Regions from separate parts of the Vibrio ponticus genome, predicted to be linked through region 3. Evidence: predicted binding sites of a transcription regulator. Region 3 holds the regulator's gene; each other region holds the start of a gene.
What was found. The regulator MetJ, encoded in region 3, represses methionine synthesis genes. The targets are predictions, from matches to a motif close to TTAGACNTNTANANGTCTAA.
Positions count from the first base shown of each region.

Region 1 (5,712 bases), 2.0 Mb from region 3:
CTTCAATGCCACCAAGTACGATTGGTATGCCTTTGTAGGCTTCACGACAGCGTTGTGAGTAAACGAGTGTTGCGCGATCTGGGCGTTTGCCGCCTTCGTTGTTTGGCGTGTAGGCATCATCATGACGCAGTTTACGATCCGCCGTGTAACGGTTGATCATAGAGTCCATGTTGCCGGCGGTAATACCAAAAAATAGATTTGGTTTACCTAGCGTCATGAAGGCGTCTTTGTTGTTCCAGTCTGGCTGAGCAATAATACCCACGCGGAAACCTTGAGATTCAAGTAGACGACCGATGATCGCCATACCAAAACTAGGGTGATCGACGTAAGCATCACCAGTGACGATGATGATGTCACAACTGTCCCATCCGAGGGCATCCATTTCCTTACGGCTAGTCGGTAAAAAAGGCGCAGTACCAAAGCATTCTGCCCAGTACTTTTTATGCTCATGAATAGGGGTGATATCGTTGTACATATTTTGCTCTTAGATCCAGTGAGCGCGAATTATAGCGGCTTATCTGTTATCTATCTATAGTCGGAGAGCGGTTATTTTGCCATTCTGTCAATAGAGGGAAATTACATCAAACCCTTATAAACACAAGGGTTACACCCATATTGACTTGCAGAATGTTTTTACACTTCAGCCAGAGTTTAATCGGTGATTAAGATAGCGAAAACCCGTCAGTTTGGTATCATCCGGTGCAATTCATTTTTCCGTTAGTAACATCATTATGATCCAAAATTTATTAGCAACGTTTGCACCTATGTTGTTGGGTGCGCAGTTTATTTTGACTCTAGTATTGGTTAAGGGTGAAATTTGCCCAGGGCAACGTGGTCGTGTGCACAAAATGTTGCCAACATTGGCGGTCATGTGGCTGGCGGTTGCTTCACTTAAGATTCAAGCGTTCATGGTTTCTGCGGCGCTGATGTATTTCTTCTCACAAGTCCAGACCAAGAAGACACGCGAACAAGGTCCGCTATGGGTGATGTATCTAGCCAATGGTCTTGCGATTGCTTACGTTGCTATCATGATGGGTGAGCAAAGCAGCTTTGCTGCAGGTGCAAACGTGTTTATGCAAATCTTCTTACTTGGCGCTTGTTTTGCTCAGCTTCTGCTTGTGATTGCACGCTCGCGATTACAAGCGTTCCACCGTATTTTACCGGTTACAGGCGTGGTTGCAGCGATGCTAACTAGCTTGACGGTACTGCTGCACGTTTATGATTTGCCTGAAGCACAATTAGAAACATTAGTGACACCGTTGCTGACTGCATTTGCATTAATGATCACTGGTGTGGTGATTTGGTGTTGGCATCTGTTTAGCGGTAAAGCAGCAAACAAAGTACAGTTGGGCTTAGGCTTGTTGGCACTGGTTGCAGCAACGCTAGCAGGTCAGCCAATCTTTGGTTAACCTCTGGTCGTTTTAAGTCACTAATTGGATCTTCTTCACTGTTAATTTACTCAATGAGAGCTAGGCTTGTAGTAAGCCATTTAAATTGGGAGTGGAGATATGGATCTGAGCAATGTTCGTAGCCTAGATAGCATCATTCTACTGGGCATCGTCAATGAGAAATTACGTCTCGAGTGCGACAGCTTTGAAGAGTTGGTAAGCATGTATGAAATGGATGTGGAGCAAGTGGTCGGCAAACTCGATGTACTTGGTTACCAATACGATCCATTGACCAATCAATTTAAAGCTTATCAACGTTAAGCGTTTAAAGATTTTAAAGCCTCATCGAACTAACGATGGGGCTTTTTTGTTTATGCGAGCTTGATACCGTCCAAGTGGCTCTTACATTGTTGCTTGGCGGTTGTAAAGAAAGCCTGCAGATAGCGTTTATCTTTGTCTGAATTACGTGTTGCCGCAAACAAGCGTCGCCATAGTCCTTCAGCCAAAGGGATACTGGTAATCAATCCTTGACGAGAAAACTCGCTGATCGCCCAGTTTGGTAGCGCTGCAACTCCCAGACCAGCAGAGACCATCTGCACCAGCATTAAGGTGTTGTCACACTGTTTCCATTTCGCCGGCTCTATTCCCGCTGGCTGCAAGAAATGCTTCACTACATCCAATCGCTGTTTTTGTACTGGATAGGAAATCATAGTTTGATCGGCGAGATCTTGCGGTTGAATCAGCGTTTGACTGGCGAGTGGGTGATTGACTGAAGTGATCAAGCGCATCTCAAAATCAAACAAAGGTTCAAAATGCACTTCCGATCGGGCTTGAATATCGGAGGTGATCACTAAATCCAATTCACCGCTCATTAATGCTGGAAGTGGCTCAAATCCAAAACCGGATGAAAAGTCTAGCGTGACGCTTGGCCAAGTTACTTGGTATTCCTTGAGTGCAGGCATTAGCCACTGAAAGCAGGAGTGGCACTCTATTGCCATATGCAGTCGACCGTTGACGTCTTCTTTTAGACTCGCCAATTCATTTTCGGCTTTGGCAAGGCGTGGCAGAATATCGTCCGCAACACGCAGCAAAATTTCGCCTTCTGAGGTGAACTTTACCGGGCGGGTTTTACGCAAAAAAAGCTGTCCGCCAAGGCGAGCCTCTAAATCTTTGATTTGATGAGAGAGAGCCGATTGCGTTAAATGCAATGCGGTGGCCGTAGCCGTTAGCGAACCGGTATCGCGTAATGATGTCAGTGTGCGTAGATGCTTGAGCTCGATCATGAATTCCTTTCATCCCCCAATTCAATCCTTGAATGTTATTAACCTAACGTGTCTTGCATGTAATGTAAACGTCTAGACGTCTAAATTTACTTTATAAATTCATGGCTTTGGTTGGATTGCGAGCGGAACATGAATTTTTTTAATAAACAAGTTGAATAATTGGACGTTGTTCATGATGCCGAGAAGCGAGATAGTTTAGCCATCCGGACTTCCTAAATAGTCCAGCCCAATCACTCAGTACAAGGACTAGGTAAAATGACAACAACAACTCACATTCTTGGTTACCCGCGAATTGGCGAGAAACGCGAACTTAAATTCGCCTTAGAGAAATATTGGCGTGGCGAAATTGATCAAAAACAGCTCAAGCAAGTCGGGGCGGAGCTTCGTGGCAAAAACTGGCAAACTCAAGCCGATGCCAATTTAAGTTTCGTTACCGCGGGCGACTTCGCTTGGTATGACCATGTGTTAACTACGACACTTCTTCTGGGTCATGTGCCAAAGCGTCACAATAATGGTTTTCCTGATCTCGATACACTTTTCCGTGTTGGGCGTGGTCAGTCTCAAGCCAACTGTGGTTGTGCGGGTAGCGCAGCTTCTGATATGACGAAATGGTTCAACACCAACTATCACTATATCGTGCCTGAGTTCAGTAAAGATGATTCTTTTGAGGTTAGTTGGCCACAATTGTTTGAAGAAGTGAATGAAGCGACCAAAGCAGGTCATCAGGTGAAACCTGTGTTACTTGGGCCTTTGAGTTACCTTTACTTAGGCAAAGAAGTCGATGAAGGTTTTGACCGTTTAACATTGCTGCCTCGTTTATTGACCGCCTACCAAGCCATTTTAGCTAAGTTAGCCAAACATGGCGTCGAATGGGTACAAATCGATGAGCCGATTCTTGGTCTGGAGTTGGAAAAGCGTTGGGTAGATTCGTTTAAGCTCGCTTATCAAGTGATTCGTAGTGACGTAAAAGTACTGCTTACTACTTATTTTGATTCTGTAGAAGAGACCCTAGATAAAATTATCGAACTGAATGTGGACGGCTTACATGTGGATCTTTCCGCAGCGCCAGAGCAGTTAGATGCGATTGTGGCAAAAATTCCGCAAGATTGGGTGCTATCTGCTGGTGTCGTTAATGGTCGTAATGTATGGCGTGCTGATCTGTCTAAGCAACTTGCATTACTTGCACCAGTGAAACAGAAGCTGGGCGATAAACTTTGGGTAGCGAGCTCTTGTTCATTACTGCATAGCCCTGTCGACCTAGAGTTAGAGCCAGCATTAGGTGAGGAAGTTCGCAGTTGGTTTGCGTTTGCCAAACAGAAAGTCACAGAGGTGGCACTGCTGGGGAAAGCACTCGATGGCGATCAGAATGCGATTTTAGCGTGCGATACTTACAGTGCGCCAATCCAGGCCCGCAAGAGTGCCACTCACGTTAACAAGCCGCAAGTGCAGCAGCGTCTAAGTAATATTACTAAGGCATTAGCTGAGCGCAGCGCGCCTTATAAACAACGTGCAGCACATCAAGCCGAAGTGCTAGGGTTGCCACTATTCCCAACAACGACGATTGGCTCATTCCCGCAAACCAGTGAAATCCGTTTACAGCGCAGCGCTTATCGCACGGGTAAGTTAAGTGAAACCGAATACGAGACGGCGTTAAAAGGCCACATTGAAGATGCGGTTAAGCGTCAAGAAGCACTCGATCTCGATGTTTTGGTCCATGGGGAAGCAGAGCGTAACGATATGGTGGAATACTTTGCGGAGAACTTGGCGGGCTTCCAAACGACCAAATTCGGTTGGGTGCAAAGCTATGGTTCTCGCTGTGTGAAACCGGCTATTGTCGTGGCAGATATAGAACGCGAGAAACCAATGACTGTGGGGTGGTCGACCTACGCGCAATCGCTCACGACTAAGCAGATGAAAGGTATGCTTACTGGTCCAGTAACGATTTTATGTTGGACGTTCCCCCGTGAAGATATTTCTCGTAAAGAGATCGCCAATCAGCTTGCTTTGGCATTGCGTGATGAAGTTTCGGATCTGCAAGATGCAGGGATCAACATTATTCAAATCGATGAACCGGCGATTCGTGAAGGTCTGCCTTTGAAAAAGCGTGACCACAAAGCATACCTAGAGTGGGCTGTAGACGCGTTTAAGATCTCAGCAGCAAGTGCCAAACCAGAGACTCAGATCCACACTCATATGTGTTACTCAGAGTTCAATGAAATCATTGAATCGGTTGCGGCATTAGATGCAGACGTGATTACTATTGAAACATCCCGTTCAAACATGGAGCTACTCAAAGCATTTGAAGAGTTTAATTACCCCAATGAGATTGGTCCGGGTGTTTATGATATTCACTCACCAAACATTCCAACTGAGGAATGGATTGAAGGGTTAATTAATACCGCAGCGAAGAAAATTCCGGCAGAGCGTTTATGGGTCAATCCAGATTGTGGCTTGAAAACACGTAACTGGGCGGAGACAGAAGCGTCACTTGCGAACATGGTTTCAGCGGCGAAGAAGTTACGTAAAGAATTTGCTTAAAGCTTAAATTAAGCACATAACAAAACTCCCCACGTTTTTGCGTGGGGAGTTTTGGTGTTAGGGTGACTATTTTGCTGAGCCTGTTTTTTGGGACTAGCTTAAAATAATCAGTACCGTACCGCCAAGCGTCATTAAGATATTGGCAATCGCATAGGTACCCGCGTAACCGAGAGCAGGGATGGTCGATTTCGCGTAGTCGTTAACGATGTCCATTGCCGGACCACAAGTACGGGCACCGATGATCGCACCAAATAGTAGTGCTCGGTTCATCTTCAAAACGTATGCGCCAAATAGGTATGCGAGTGCGACGGGCACCACACTAACAATAAACGCCAAACCGATGACCTGAGGACCGACTTGTGCAAGATGTTCGAACATCTTACCCCCCGCACTTAAACCGATGCCGACCATAAAGATCATCAAACCTAAGTCTTTGACCATATTGAGTGCGCCTTGCGGAACGTAACCGAAGGTTGGGTGATTCGCGCGTAAGAAGCCTAAGG
Region 1 is NZ_AP019657.1:1,073,108-1,078,819, forward strand. It holds gene GZN30_RS04730 (YgiQ family radical SAM protein) at 1-475, opposite strand, end outside; gene GZN30_RS04735 (hypothetical protein) at 732-1,409, shown strand; gene GZN30_RS04740 (DUF4250 domain-containing protein) at 1,509-1,709, shown strand; gene GZN30_RS04745 (LysR substrate-binding domain-containing protein) at 1,760-2,671, opposite strand; gene metE (5-methyltetrahydropteroyltriglutamate--homocysteine S-methyltransferase) at 2,927-5,209, shown strand; gene GZN30_RS04755 (aspartate:alanine antiporter) at 5,303-5,712, opposite strand, start outside.
Region 1: a site for MetJ is predicted at 2,736-2,755, ahead of metE (5-methyltetrahydropteroyltriglutamate--homocysteine S-methyltransferase). Genes of this name have one in related genera too.

Region 2 (5,712 bases), 930 kb from region 3:
GATAGTTAGGTTTTTCGGGTTTTCAACGATGTCACGTACTGTTGCCAGTAGACCAACACCATCACGTAGCTTGATCAGACCTTGTTGCTCTAGAAGTAGTAGAGAGCGACCTAGGTTCGTTGGGTCATTTGGTACGGCGATACGATCGCCATCTTGGATCTCGTCAACTGCTTTGATTTGCTTTGAGTAGCCTGCGATTGGGTAAACAAAAGTATTGCCTGCAATCGCTAGCTTGTAGCCACGGTCAGCAATTTGCTGATCTAGGTATGGCTTATGTTGGAATGCGTTGATGTCAATTGAGCCATCATCCAATGCTGCGTTCGGCGTTACATAGTCAGAGAAAGTGATTAGCTCTACTTCAAGACCAAATTTTTCTTTTGCAACTTTAGCAGCAACTTCAGCAACTTGCTCTTCAGCACCAGCCATTACACCCACTTTAATCTTGCTGTTGTCGACTTCCTTCTCGCCACAACCCGTTAGCACAAGTGCGGATGCTGCTGCCACGATAGCAACTAAAGATTTAAAACCAAATTTCATAACACATCTCCTTATATGAATTCTTATCTGTGGTCTACGCGGCGAACAACTGCGTCACCGATAGACTGAATAATTTGTACCAACACAATCAACATCACAACAGTCACTGCCATGATCACGACATCGTAACGATGGAAGCCATAACGAATAGCAACATCACCTAGACCACCACCGCCAACGGTACCTGCCATTGCAGAGTAGCTGACTAGTGTGACTAACGTGATAGTGACTGAGTTAACAATCGTTGGTAGTGCTTCAGGAAGCAGTACCTTATTAATAATTTGCAGTGGTGTCGCGCCCATTGCTTGCGCGGCTTCTACTAAGCCAGTTGGAACTTCCAGTAGCGCACCTTCAATCAGACGAGCCACAAAAGGGATTGCGCCAATGGTAAGTGGAACAATCGCAGCTGTAGTGCCGATAAAAGTGCCGACAAGCAGCTTAGTCACCGGAATAATCGCCACCATCAACACTAAGAAAGGTACTGAGCGACCAATGTTAACAATCGCACCTAAGAAATTATTTAGGCGAGGATTCTCAAGTAATCCGCCTTTCTTCGTGGTGTGTAGAATTACCCCTAGCGGGATACCAACGGCAAAACCAACGATGCCAGCCACTGCCACCATATAGATGGTTTCCCATGTTGCACCAAGCAACAAATCTGCATTTAAGCTTAGCCAATCAGAAATGGTATTAAAGGACATAGCCAAGCACCTCTACTTTTACGTTGTTGTCACGCAAAAATGCAATTGCGTTGTTGTCATCTTCTTCGTTGCCAAACAGCTCTGCGACCATCATGCCAAACTTCACACCGCCAGCGTAATCAAGATCTGAGCTAAGAATACTAATGTCGATGTTGTATTTACGCGCAATTTGGCTCATTAGCGGCGCGTCAACCGTTGCGCCGGTAAATTCAAGACGTACCAACGGGTAGCTATCGGCAACGCGGGTTGGTTGTAAACGCGCTTGGTAATCTTCTGGGATCGACAAGTCCAACGTTGAGCGGATAAATTGATGTGCCAGCTCTGTTTTAGGGTGCGCGAAGATCTCGCCAACAGAGCCTTTTTCCACTAGCTCACCACCACCAATAATCGCCACTTCATGACAGATGCTCTTAACCACATCCATTTCATGAGTAATCAATAGGATGGTGATTTTTAGCTGGCGGTTAATTTCACGCAGCAGTTCTAAGATCGATTGCGTCGTTGCCGGGTCTAGCGCGCTGGTGGCTTCATCACAAAGCAGCACTTTAGGATCGCAAGCCAGTGCACGGGCGATAGCGACACGCTGTTTTTGACCGCCACTTAAGTTTGATGGGTAGCTTTCATGTTTGTCGGCTAAGCCAACTAATTTAAGCAGTTCCGTCACTTTATTTTGGATGTGTGACTTTTCTTTGCCTGCTAGCTCTAACGGTAGTGCCACGTTTTCAAACACAGTTCGCGATGACAGCAGATTAAAATGCTGGAAAATCATACCAATGTTACGACGAGCTTCGCTTAATTGAGACTTACTCAACTTGGTTAGGTCGACACCATCGACGATGATTTCACCACTGGTTGGTGCTTCAAGCATATTCACACAGCGGATCAGGGTACTTTTACCAGCGCCAGACGCACCGATCACCCCAAAAATAGTCCCTTGGGAGATATGGAGGTTGATATCTTTCAAGGCATTAATTTCCTTTTTGCCTTGGTAGAACACCTTATTTACCTGATTAATTTCAATCATTGAGAAACCTGCTTATGCTCGAGTGTTTGAACAGTATATTATTTTGAGCTACATCTCATTTATTAGATGATGCTATGGGTTTGTTGAATTAGTGTCAATAGATATTTTTACGTCTAGACGGCTAAAATGCATACTGTAAGCAAACGATTAAGTAATTAGATAGTGATGAAAGAAATAAAGCGCGTATAATCACTGTCGTTATACAAGTAAATAGAGACAATAATTTTGGCGAAACCAGCAGTTTTTTTGGATCGTGATGGCGTAATTAACGTAGACCACGGCTATGTACATGATGAGCATGACTTCGAATTTATTGAAGGCGTTTTTGAAGCGACCAAAAAGCTACAGCAGATGGGCTATTTGCTTGTATTGGTAACTAACCAGTCGGGAATTGCACGCGGTAAGTTCAGCGAAGATCGTTTTCTATCTCTTACCCAATGGATGGATTGGAACTTTGTTGATAACGGTGTTGAGCTGGACGGTATCTACTATTGCCCGCACCATGCAGAGCATGGACAAGGTAAATACAAAGAAGATTGTGATTGCCGCAAGCCGAAGCCGGGTATGTTTATTTCAGCGCGCGATTTCCTAAAGATTGATATGGCTAACTCAGTGATGGTTGGCGATAAAGCAGAAGACATGATGGCTGCAGAAGCGGCAGGTGTCGGGACTAAGATTTTAGTTCGCACTGGTAAGCCAGTGACAGAGCAAGGTGAAGCCTTGGCGAGTGCAGTGCTCGATAGCATCCGAGATGTTCCTAATTATTTAGAGAAGTAATCAACCTAACTATCTAAAAAAATAGACTATTATTTAAAGGCTGCCGTTGCAGCCTTTATTTTTATCGGAGGTGACTATGAAAAGAGCCAGCATTTTTATCACCAGTGCTGTTTTGCTCGCGGGGTGTGCGACCAGTAATGAGTCGACCACGAACAACAATGATCAGTATGGCTACCAATATCAATGCAGTGATGAGAAGCAGTTCCTTGCGGATTTCCTTGTGGAAGAACAAGGTGCGTTAGTGCAAGTTGAAGGTGTTGATTACGCGCTTGTGCAGGTTCCAGCGGGGTCAGGGACGCGTTACATGCTGCCAGAAAATGCCCAAACAGAGATCCAGCCTGTGAACTTGTACACGAAAGGCAAATATGCCCGCTTAGAGTTAGGTCGTGAGATTTACAAAAACTGTGAAAGCCAATAATGTAATGGGCTGAGGTGGTTGGATGTGAAGTCCATAGCCTTAGCCACTGACTCTCTAACCACAACGATAAACCCCAAGTATGAACAAAAAACTGACCATTTTAGATATTGCCCGCCTTGCTGGTGTTGGTAAGTCGACAGTATCTCGCGTGTTAACCAATGATCCCAAAGTGAAACCAGAGACACGCATCAAAGTGGAGCAGGTAATAGCAGACTCGGGCTATGTTCCTTCTAAGTCTGCACAATCAATGCGTGGCGGCAGTCAACGCGTTGTCGGGGTGATTATTTCACGACTTGATTCACCATCAGAGAACAAAGCCGTGGGCAGTATGCTGCAAGCGCTTTATCAAGCTGGCTACGATGTGGTGATCATGGAAAGTCAGTTTGATCCGCAAAAAACCACTGAGCATTTAGATGTACTTAAGCGCCGTAATGTAGATGGTGTGATCGTGTTTGGTTTTAGTGATTTGGATTTGTCGCAGCTTGAACGATGGCAAAATCGTGTGGTAGTGATCGCGATGGACACCCAACAGGTTTCTTCAATCAATTACGACAATCACGGAGTGATCACTCAAGCGCTCGAGCACCTGCAGCAGCAAGCTTTAACTCAGATCGCTTACATTGGGGTGAATCCAAGTGACCGTACGACAGGTCAATTGCGTCTTGACGCTTACCTCACATGGTGTGAGCAACAAGGTGTGTCGCCGAATTATCAAACGGGCGATCTTAATCATGAGAGCGCCTACCAATTGGTTGAGCAAGTATTGCGTGAAGGCACCGAAGCGATTGTGTGCGCCAGCGATACCTTAGCGCTTGGGGTGATTAAACGTCTACAAGAGTTAGGTCGTGAGGAGGTTATCGTGACAGGCGTTGGTGGTAATGAACTGCTCTCTTTTCTTTTTCCGAAAGTGTTCAGCATTGATCCCGGCTATGCCCAAGCTGGGGTGAAAGCTGCTAACTTATTGATTTCCCATATCAATGGAGAAGAATCCCTCTCACATATCACTCAGCAACCCGTTCTATCTTAAGTTCCTATTTTTAAAGTGATTTAAAATTATACTGTGATCACTTTCAATTAATGGGACTGTTCCCATTTTTAGTTGTTATCGATTCTGTCAATATACTTGTCAAGAATTGGGAATGTTCCCATTAAGATTAAGAACTATAAATGAATCAACTCCAATAGGGTGGACAGGGTTATGAGTAAGATAGCCAAACAAGATGTTGTGCGTCTGATCGAATTGGTCGGCGGAGCGGAAAACATTGCCAGCGTAAGCCATTGCTTAACGCGCTTGCGTTTTGTGTTAAACGACACGGGCAAAGCTGACGAGAAAGGTTTGGAAGCATTGCCAATGGTCAAAGGCTGCTTTACCAACGCAGGTCAGTTCCAAGTGGTGATCGGCGCGGAAGTTGATGAAGTCTACAAGGTGTTGATTACACTCTCTGGTAAGAGTGAAGCTTCAAAAGAAGACGCTAAGAATGCGGCGCGTCAGAACATGAATGTGCTTGAGCGCGGGATTTCCCATTTGGCTGAAATTTTTGTCCCGCTTCTGCCTGCGATTATTACTGGCGGTTTGATCTTAGGTTTCCGTAACGTGATTGGCGACATCAAGATGTTTGATGGTCAGTCACTGACTGAAATTAGCCAATTTTGGGCAACGGTACACAGCTTCTTGTGGCTAATCGGTGAAGCGATCTTCTTTTTCCTACCCGTTGGTGTGTGTTGGTCAACGGTGAAAAAGTTGGGTGGTACACCAATCCTGGGTATTACTTTAGGTGTGACCTTAGTTTCGCCCCAACTGATGAACGCTTACCTTATTGGTAAACAAGCGCCTGAAGTATGGGATTTCGGACTGTTTGTGATAGAGAAGGTTGGTTACCAAGCTCAGGTGATACCAGCGATGCTAGCTGGTGTGGCATTGGCATTTATTGAGACCACCTTAAAACGCATTATTCCGTCCTACCTCTATTTGGTGGTGGTGCCGTTTGTCTCAATTATTGTTTCTGTCGTTTTGGCTCACTCTATTATTGGACCGTTTGGTCGTATGTTGGGTGATGGCGTGGCGTTTGCCGCTAAAGCGGCGATGACTGGCGACTTTGCGGTGATTGGCTCTGTTATTTTTGGTTTCCTTTATGCGCCATTGGTGATCACGGGTATTCACCACACCACTAACGCGGTCGATCTGCAATTGATGCAAGATTTAGGCGGTACGCCAATCTGGCCTTTGATTGCGCTTTCAAATATTGCTCAGGCTT
Region 2 is NZ_AP019657.1:2,142,064-2,147,775, reverse strand. It holds gene GZN30_RS09520 (MetQ/NlpA family lipoprotein) at 1-537, opposite strand, end outside; gene GZN30_RS09515 (methionine ABC transporter permease) at 561-1,238, opposite strand; gene metN (methionine ABC transporter ATP-binding protein MetN) at 1,228-2,262, opposite strand; gene gmhB (D-glycero-beta-D-manno-heptose 1,7-bisphosphate 7-phosphatase) at 2,488-3,039, shown strand; gene GZN30_RS09500 (MliC family protein) at 3,116-3,457, shown strand; gene treR (trehalose operon repressor TreR) at 3,537-4,484, shown strand; gene treB (PTS trehalose transporter subunit IIBC) at 4,656-5,712, shown strand, end outside.
Region 2: a site for MetJ is predicted at 2,368-2,387, ahead of metN (methionine ABC transporter ATP-binding protein MetN). Genes of this name have one in related genera too.

Region 3 (5,712 bases):
ACGTCTCTTGAGAGAGACGCAAGAAGTCGTGCCCTGATGAGAAGTGCAGTTCAATCATTAACACTTCATCAAGTGAAGAAATAATTTTTGCACCGCGACCAGAAGCCAGCACACGTTCAATACGCGTCGAGCCGGATTCAGGCTCGTAACTGCAACGCAAATGACAATCCATGGTGCTTTGCGCGACAGGCTGTAAGGTGCGGCTATGCAATACAGGCGCAGCAAGACGAGCAAGTTCACTGGCTTCATCAAGACGCAGTAGTGGCAGTAGGCAAGCATCAGCGACGAGGCGTGGATCTGCGCTGTAAACGCCAGCCACATCACTCCAAATGGTCACACGAGAGACTTGAGCGAGTGCGCCAATCACGGTTGCTGAGTAGTCAGAACCATTACGACCCAGCAGCACAGTCTTACCTTGTTTGTCTTGCGCCATAAAGCCAGTGATCACCACGCGGTGATGAGCATGTTGCGCGAGAACTTCTTTGAGTAGTGGGTAAGAAGCGCCGCGGTCAACTTCTGGTTGTGTACCTGCTTCAGCACGTAGAAATACACGCGAGTCTTGGGCGCGAGAAGGCAGCTTATTTTGGTTAAGCAGGGCAGCAAGCAGGCGTGAAGACCAGCTTTCGCCATGACCTAATACACAAGCTTGTTCGATTTCACTCAGTGGCGCAGTCAGCTCACCAAGTAATTTAAATTCATCATTCAGTTGAGCAAGTAACGGCTCTTTGCTCTCTCCTTCAAGCAGTTGCTCGATTAAATCTGTCTGAAACTTCTTTAACTCTTGTAGTGCTTCATGGGCAAGGCGACCATCTTTGTGTAAGCCATCAATAAACTCGATCAGCTTGTTGGTGGTTTTGCCGGCTGCGGAGACCACAATCAAATCGTCTTGCTGCGAGTATTCTTTAAGAATATTGACTACGCGGCGGTAGCATTCTGGATTTGCTAAACTGCTGCCACCAAACTTGTGCAGCTGTCTTTCCACGCTCATTTAGTTGTCCTCCGCTGCCACATTAAAGGCTTGCTCTAAATCGCTAATTAAATCTTGTACATCTTCCAGCCCTACCGAAAGGCGCAGCAGCTGTTGAGATACGCCAGCTTCCGCTAAGGCGGCTTCACCCATCGCTCGGTGCGTCATTGATGCTGGGTGGCATATTAAACTTTCCACACCGCCAAGGGATTCAGCCAAAGAGAATAGCTTAAGCGCGCTAACAAAAGTTTTAAGCTGCTCAAAACTGCCAGCGAATTCGAAACTGAGCATCGAGCCAAAGCCAGATTGCTGTTTTAGCGCAATCTCATGCCCAGGATGCTCCGGTAGGCTAGGGTGGTAAATTGTGCCGACACTTTGGTGATTTTGCAGATAGCTAAGGATCTCGCGAGAGCTTTCTTCATGCACGCGCATACGTGCGCCTAAGGTGCGTAGACCACGCAGTGTCATATAGCTATCAAATGGGGTGCCCGTCGCGCCAATGCAGTTGCCCCACCAAGCAAGCTCTTCTGCGTGTTGCTCAGTTTTGGTGATAACAACGCCGCCGATTACATCAGAGTGACCGTTGATGTATTTGGTGGTTGAGTGAATAACAAAGTCAGCGCCAAGTTCCAGAGGCTTTTGGAATACGGGTGTCAAAAAGGTATTGTCGACAGCTACTAAGGCATCAACCGCATGGGCTTGTTCACATAAAGCCGCAATATCGACCACGCGTACCAGCGGGTTAGAAGGGGTTTCAACCAGCACCAGTTTTGGTTTTTGCGCTAACGCTTCAGCAAGCGCGACCGGATCGGACTGGTCAACAAATAGAACTTTGAAATCGCCTTTTTGCGCGCGGGTATTAAACAATCGATAGCTGCCGCCATAGCAATCATGCGGCGCTACGATCAAATCGTCAGGTCCGAGAAAGGCGGTTGCCCACAAGTTCAATGCGGAAGTGCCACAGTTAGTAATTACCGCGCCTTTGCCTGATTCTAATTCAAACAGAGTTTGTTCCAACAAGCCGCGATTTGGGTTGCCTGAGCGGGTATAATCATATTTAGGCACTTCGCCAAATGCAGGGAAACCGTAGTTGGTAGAAAGATAAATTGGTGGAACCACGGCATGGTGTTGAGTGTCAGACTCGATGCCAGTGCGAACCGCAATAGTAGCAGGCTTGTGGGTGCTCATAAGTGTATCCTTCCAGAACAATAGTGACTTGTCAGTTTGAATGCGATATATCTACACAATCAGCATTGATACATCACGTTCACAATCCATTCACGCTACTTTACTGTTGTTAAACTGAGACGTCAACACATCTAGACGTCTATATGTCTTTGCTTGTAGCCTTAAAAGCCGCTAAAATTAGACTTTGCAAAAATTACTGACTAACAATAACGAAGGTGCGCAATGGCAGACTGGAATGGCGAATACATTAGCCCATACGCTGAGCATGGAAAGAAAAGCGAACAAGTAAAGAAGATTACTGTTTCAATTCCATTGAAAGTATTAAAGGTGTTAACCGATGAGCGTACACGCCGTCAAATTAACAACCTACGCCATGCAACGAACAGTGAACTGCTATGTGAAGCATTTCTGCATGCTTACACAGGTCAACCGTTGCCAACAGATGAAGATCTACGTAAAGACCGCCCAGATGACATCCCATCAGAAGCTAAGCAGCTTATGACCGAAATGGGCATCGAATTTGAAGCGTTCGACGAATAATTGTTAGCGTATTCTTGCTGCATCTGAATTAAAGCACCAGTTCAGATGGTGAGAAAACCAGAACATAAAAAAACCGCAGTTCATTAGCTGCGGTTTTTTGTTTTAGAGCGCCCATACTTCAATTTGTCATTCCATAGAGCGCGCAGCGCGAGTAGGGAATCTTGTTTTCTAGATTAAACCAGAGATCCCCAACTCGTTCGTTCCTCACTCTTGAGGATGACAAAGTAAGGTATATCCATAGAGCGCCCATACTTCAATTTGTCATTCCATAGAGCGCGTAGCGCGAGTAGGGAATCTTGTTTTCTAGATTAAACCAGAGATCCCCAACTCGTTCGTTCCTCACTCTTGAGGATGACAAAAGTAAGGTATGTCCGTAGAGAGGCGAAGCCGAACGTTCGCGAATCCGTAAGCCTCGTTTTTACGAGGCGTTCCGTGTACCCACTTCCGTAAGCCTCGTTTTCACGAGGCGTTCCGCAGTCCCGCATCCGTAGCGCAGCGTTCCGCTACGCCATATACCCCTCAGGCATCTCAATACGCGCTACACCAGAATCAACTGCAGCTTGCGCTACCGCTTTTGCTACGCGTGGCAGTAAGCGGTGATCCATTGGTTTTGGAATAATGTACTGCGCGCCAAACTCCAGCGCTTCAACTCCAGCAGCTTTAAGTACTTCGGCTGGAACAGGCTCTTTGGCTAGCTGGCGAATTGCTTCTACCGCAGCAAGCTTCATCTCATCGTTGATTTCGCTTGCACGCACATCTAATGCACCACGGAAGATAAATGGGAAACATAAAACGTTGTTAACTTGGTTCGGGTAATCACTGCGACCAGTACCCATAATTAAATCATCACGGACTTGATGTGCCAATTCCGGTTTGATTTCTGGATCTGGGTTTGAACAAGCAAACACGATTGGTTTGTCTGCCATTAGCTTGAGATCCTCTGGTGGTAGCAGGTTAGGACCCGATACGCCTAAGAAAATATCCGCACCTTCAATCACATCTTCTAGCGTGCGTTTGTCAGTGTTATTAGCAAATAGCTTTTTGTATTCATTCAGATCATCACGGCGAGTGTGGATCACGCCTTTACGGTCAAGCATGTAGATTTTTTCACGCATTGCACCGCACTTGATTAGCAGTTCCATACACGCCACTGCGGCAGCGCCTGCGCCAAGGCAAACAATGGTTGCGTCTTCTAGCTTCTTGCCTTGCAGTTCAATCGCATTGAGCATGCCCGCAGCCGTAACAATCGCGGTACCGTGCTGGTCATCGTGGAAAACCGGCACGTCACAACGTTCAATCAACTGTTTTTCAATTTCAAAACAGTCTGGGGCTTTAATATCTTCAAGGTTAATACCGCCAAAGGTATCAGCGATATTGGCGACGGTATCGACAAACTCTTCGATAGTGCGGTGTTTTACCTCAATATCAATCGAGTCTAGACCTGCAAAACGCTTGAACAGTAGCGACTTACCTTCCATTACTGGTTTTGAAGCCAGAGGACCTAAGTTACCCAAACCAAGAATTGCCGTACCGTTTGAGATCACCGCGACCATATTACCCTTGGACGTGTACTTGTAGACGTTATCTGGGTTTTGCGCGATTTCGCGTACAGGCTCGGCGACGCCAGGGCTGTATGCGAGTGCTAGATCTTTGGCTGTTTCGGCAGGTTTGGTTAGCTCGACTGAAATTTTCCCAGGTACTGGGTTGGCATGGTAATCAAGCGCTTGCTGACGGAACAGTTCTTCGGCGGTGTATTCTTGTGATTGGTCATCTGACATGGTGTTTTGTTTCTCGTTATCGTTGGTTGTTAAGCAAAAGTTATTCTATACCCATAAAGTCAAGCTGCATAGGCAAGAATGCGATTGGTGTAACCATTATGTCGGTTTGAGCGTCTGATAAGACCAGATAGCTCACAAATTTGCATTTAAGCGGCAAATAGCGAGGGAAGGAGAAGGGAAGAGGTAAATAGCAGGCAAGAAAAAAGGACGCCTGAGCGTCCTTTTTATAATCGGTATAAAAGTAGTAATTACTTCTTGCCGCTTGATAGAGCACCGAAACGCTTGTTGAAGCGATCAACACGGCCGCCTGTATCAACGATACGTTGCTTACCAGTGTAGAATGGGTGGCACTTGTCACATACGTCTAGGTGGATTGACTCTTTACCTAGAGTAGAGTTGAACTCGAAAGAGTTACCGCAAGAGCAAGTAGCTTGTACTGCTTTGTATTCTGGGTGAATACCAACTTTCATGGGAAAACCTCAAATAGGCCGTGTCGCCATCCGATTCTAAGCCGGACACCACACGTAGTTAATAAAAAATTTCGCATACCGCTTGATGAATAAATCCTCAAGCCATAATGCTAAGGCGCAGTATAGTAATGAATCCGCTAGTGAGGATCAACAGATTTACTAAAATTATTGCTACTTTTTTCACCATTAGCCAGAGTCTAGCGCGTTATTATCTTTGAGAGTAACTATTCCCAAACTAGTTGGACCATCAGGTAGGCGACAAGCGAGCAAAGCCTCTGAGCATAGCCATTAATTTGGACAGGGTATGTAATGAGGTTTGGGAGGGCAGTGTTGATGTTTTAAAAGACAGTGCTGATGGTTCAAATAGGAAGGGAGAGGGAAATAGAATCAAGCGACGTTTTGCTTTAGACTGATCCCGTTCATTACTCACAAGTGTTAGCGTCAATTTTATGCGTCCTACCATTGCTCGGGTGGCACTGCCTGTACCGTTAGATAAGCAATTTGATTACTTGATCCCAAGCCACCTTTTCCCTGTGATTGGTGGGCGCGTCTCTGTGCCATTTGGACCGAAAACCTTAATTGGCATTGTCACTGAGTTAACCAATCATTCTGAATTTAACCAAAGCCAGCTAAAAGCGATTAAGCAGGTGCTTGATAGCCAGCCGGTATGGGCTGATTCACTCTATCAATTGCTCAAATGGTGTAGTCAATTTTACCAGTACCCACTAGGCGATACGCTGGCTAATGCGATGCCGACCGCATTGCGTAA
Region 3 is NZ_AP019657.1:3,071,840-3,077,551, forward strand. It holds gene GZN30_RS13880 (bifunctional aspartate kinase/homoserine dehydrogenase II) at 1-988, opposite strand, end outside; gene GZN30_RS13885 (O-succinylhomoserine (thiol)-lyase) at 989-2,155, opposite strand; gene metJ (met regulon transcriptional regulator MetJ) at 2,378-2,695, shown strand; gene GZN30_RS13895 (malic enzyme-like NAD(P)-binding protein) at 3,199-4,473, opposite strand; gene rpmE (50S ribosomal protein L31) at 4,722-4,943, opposite strand; gene priA (primosomal protein N') at 5,393-5,712, shown strand, end outside.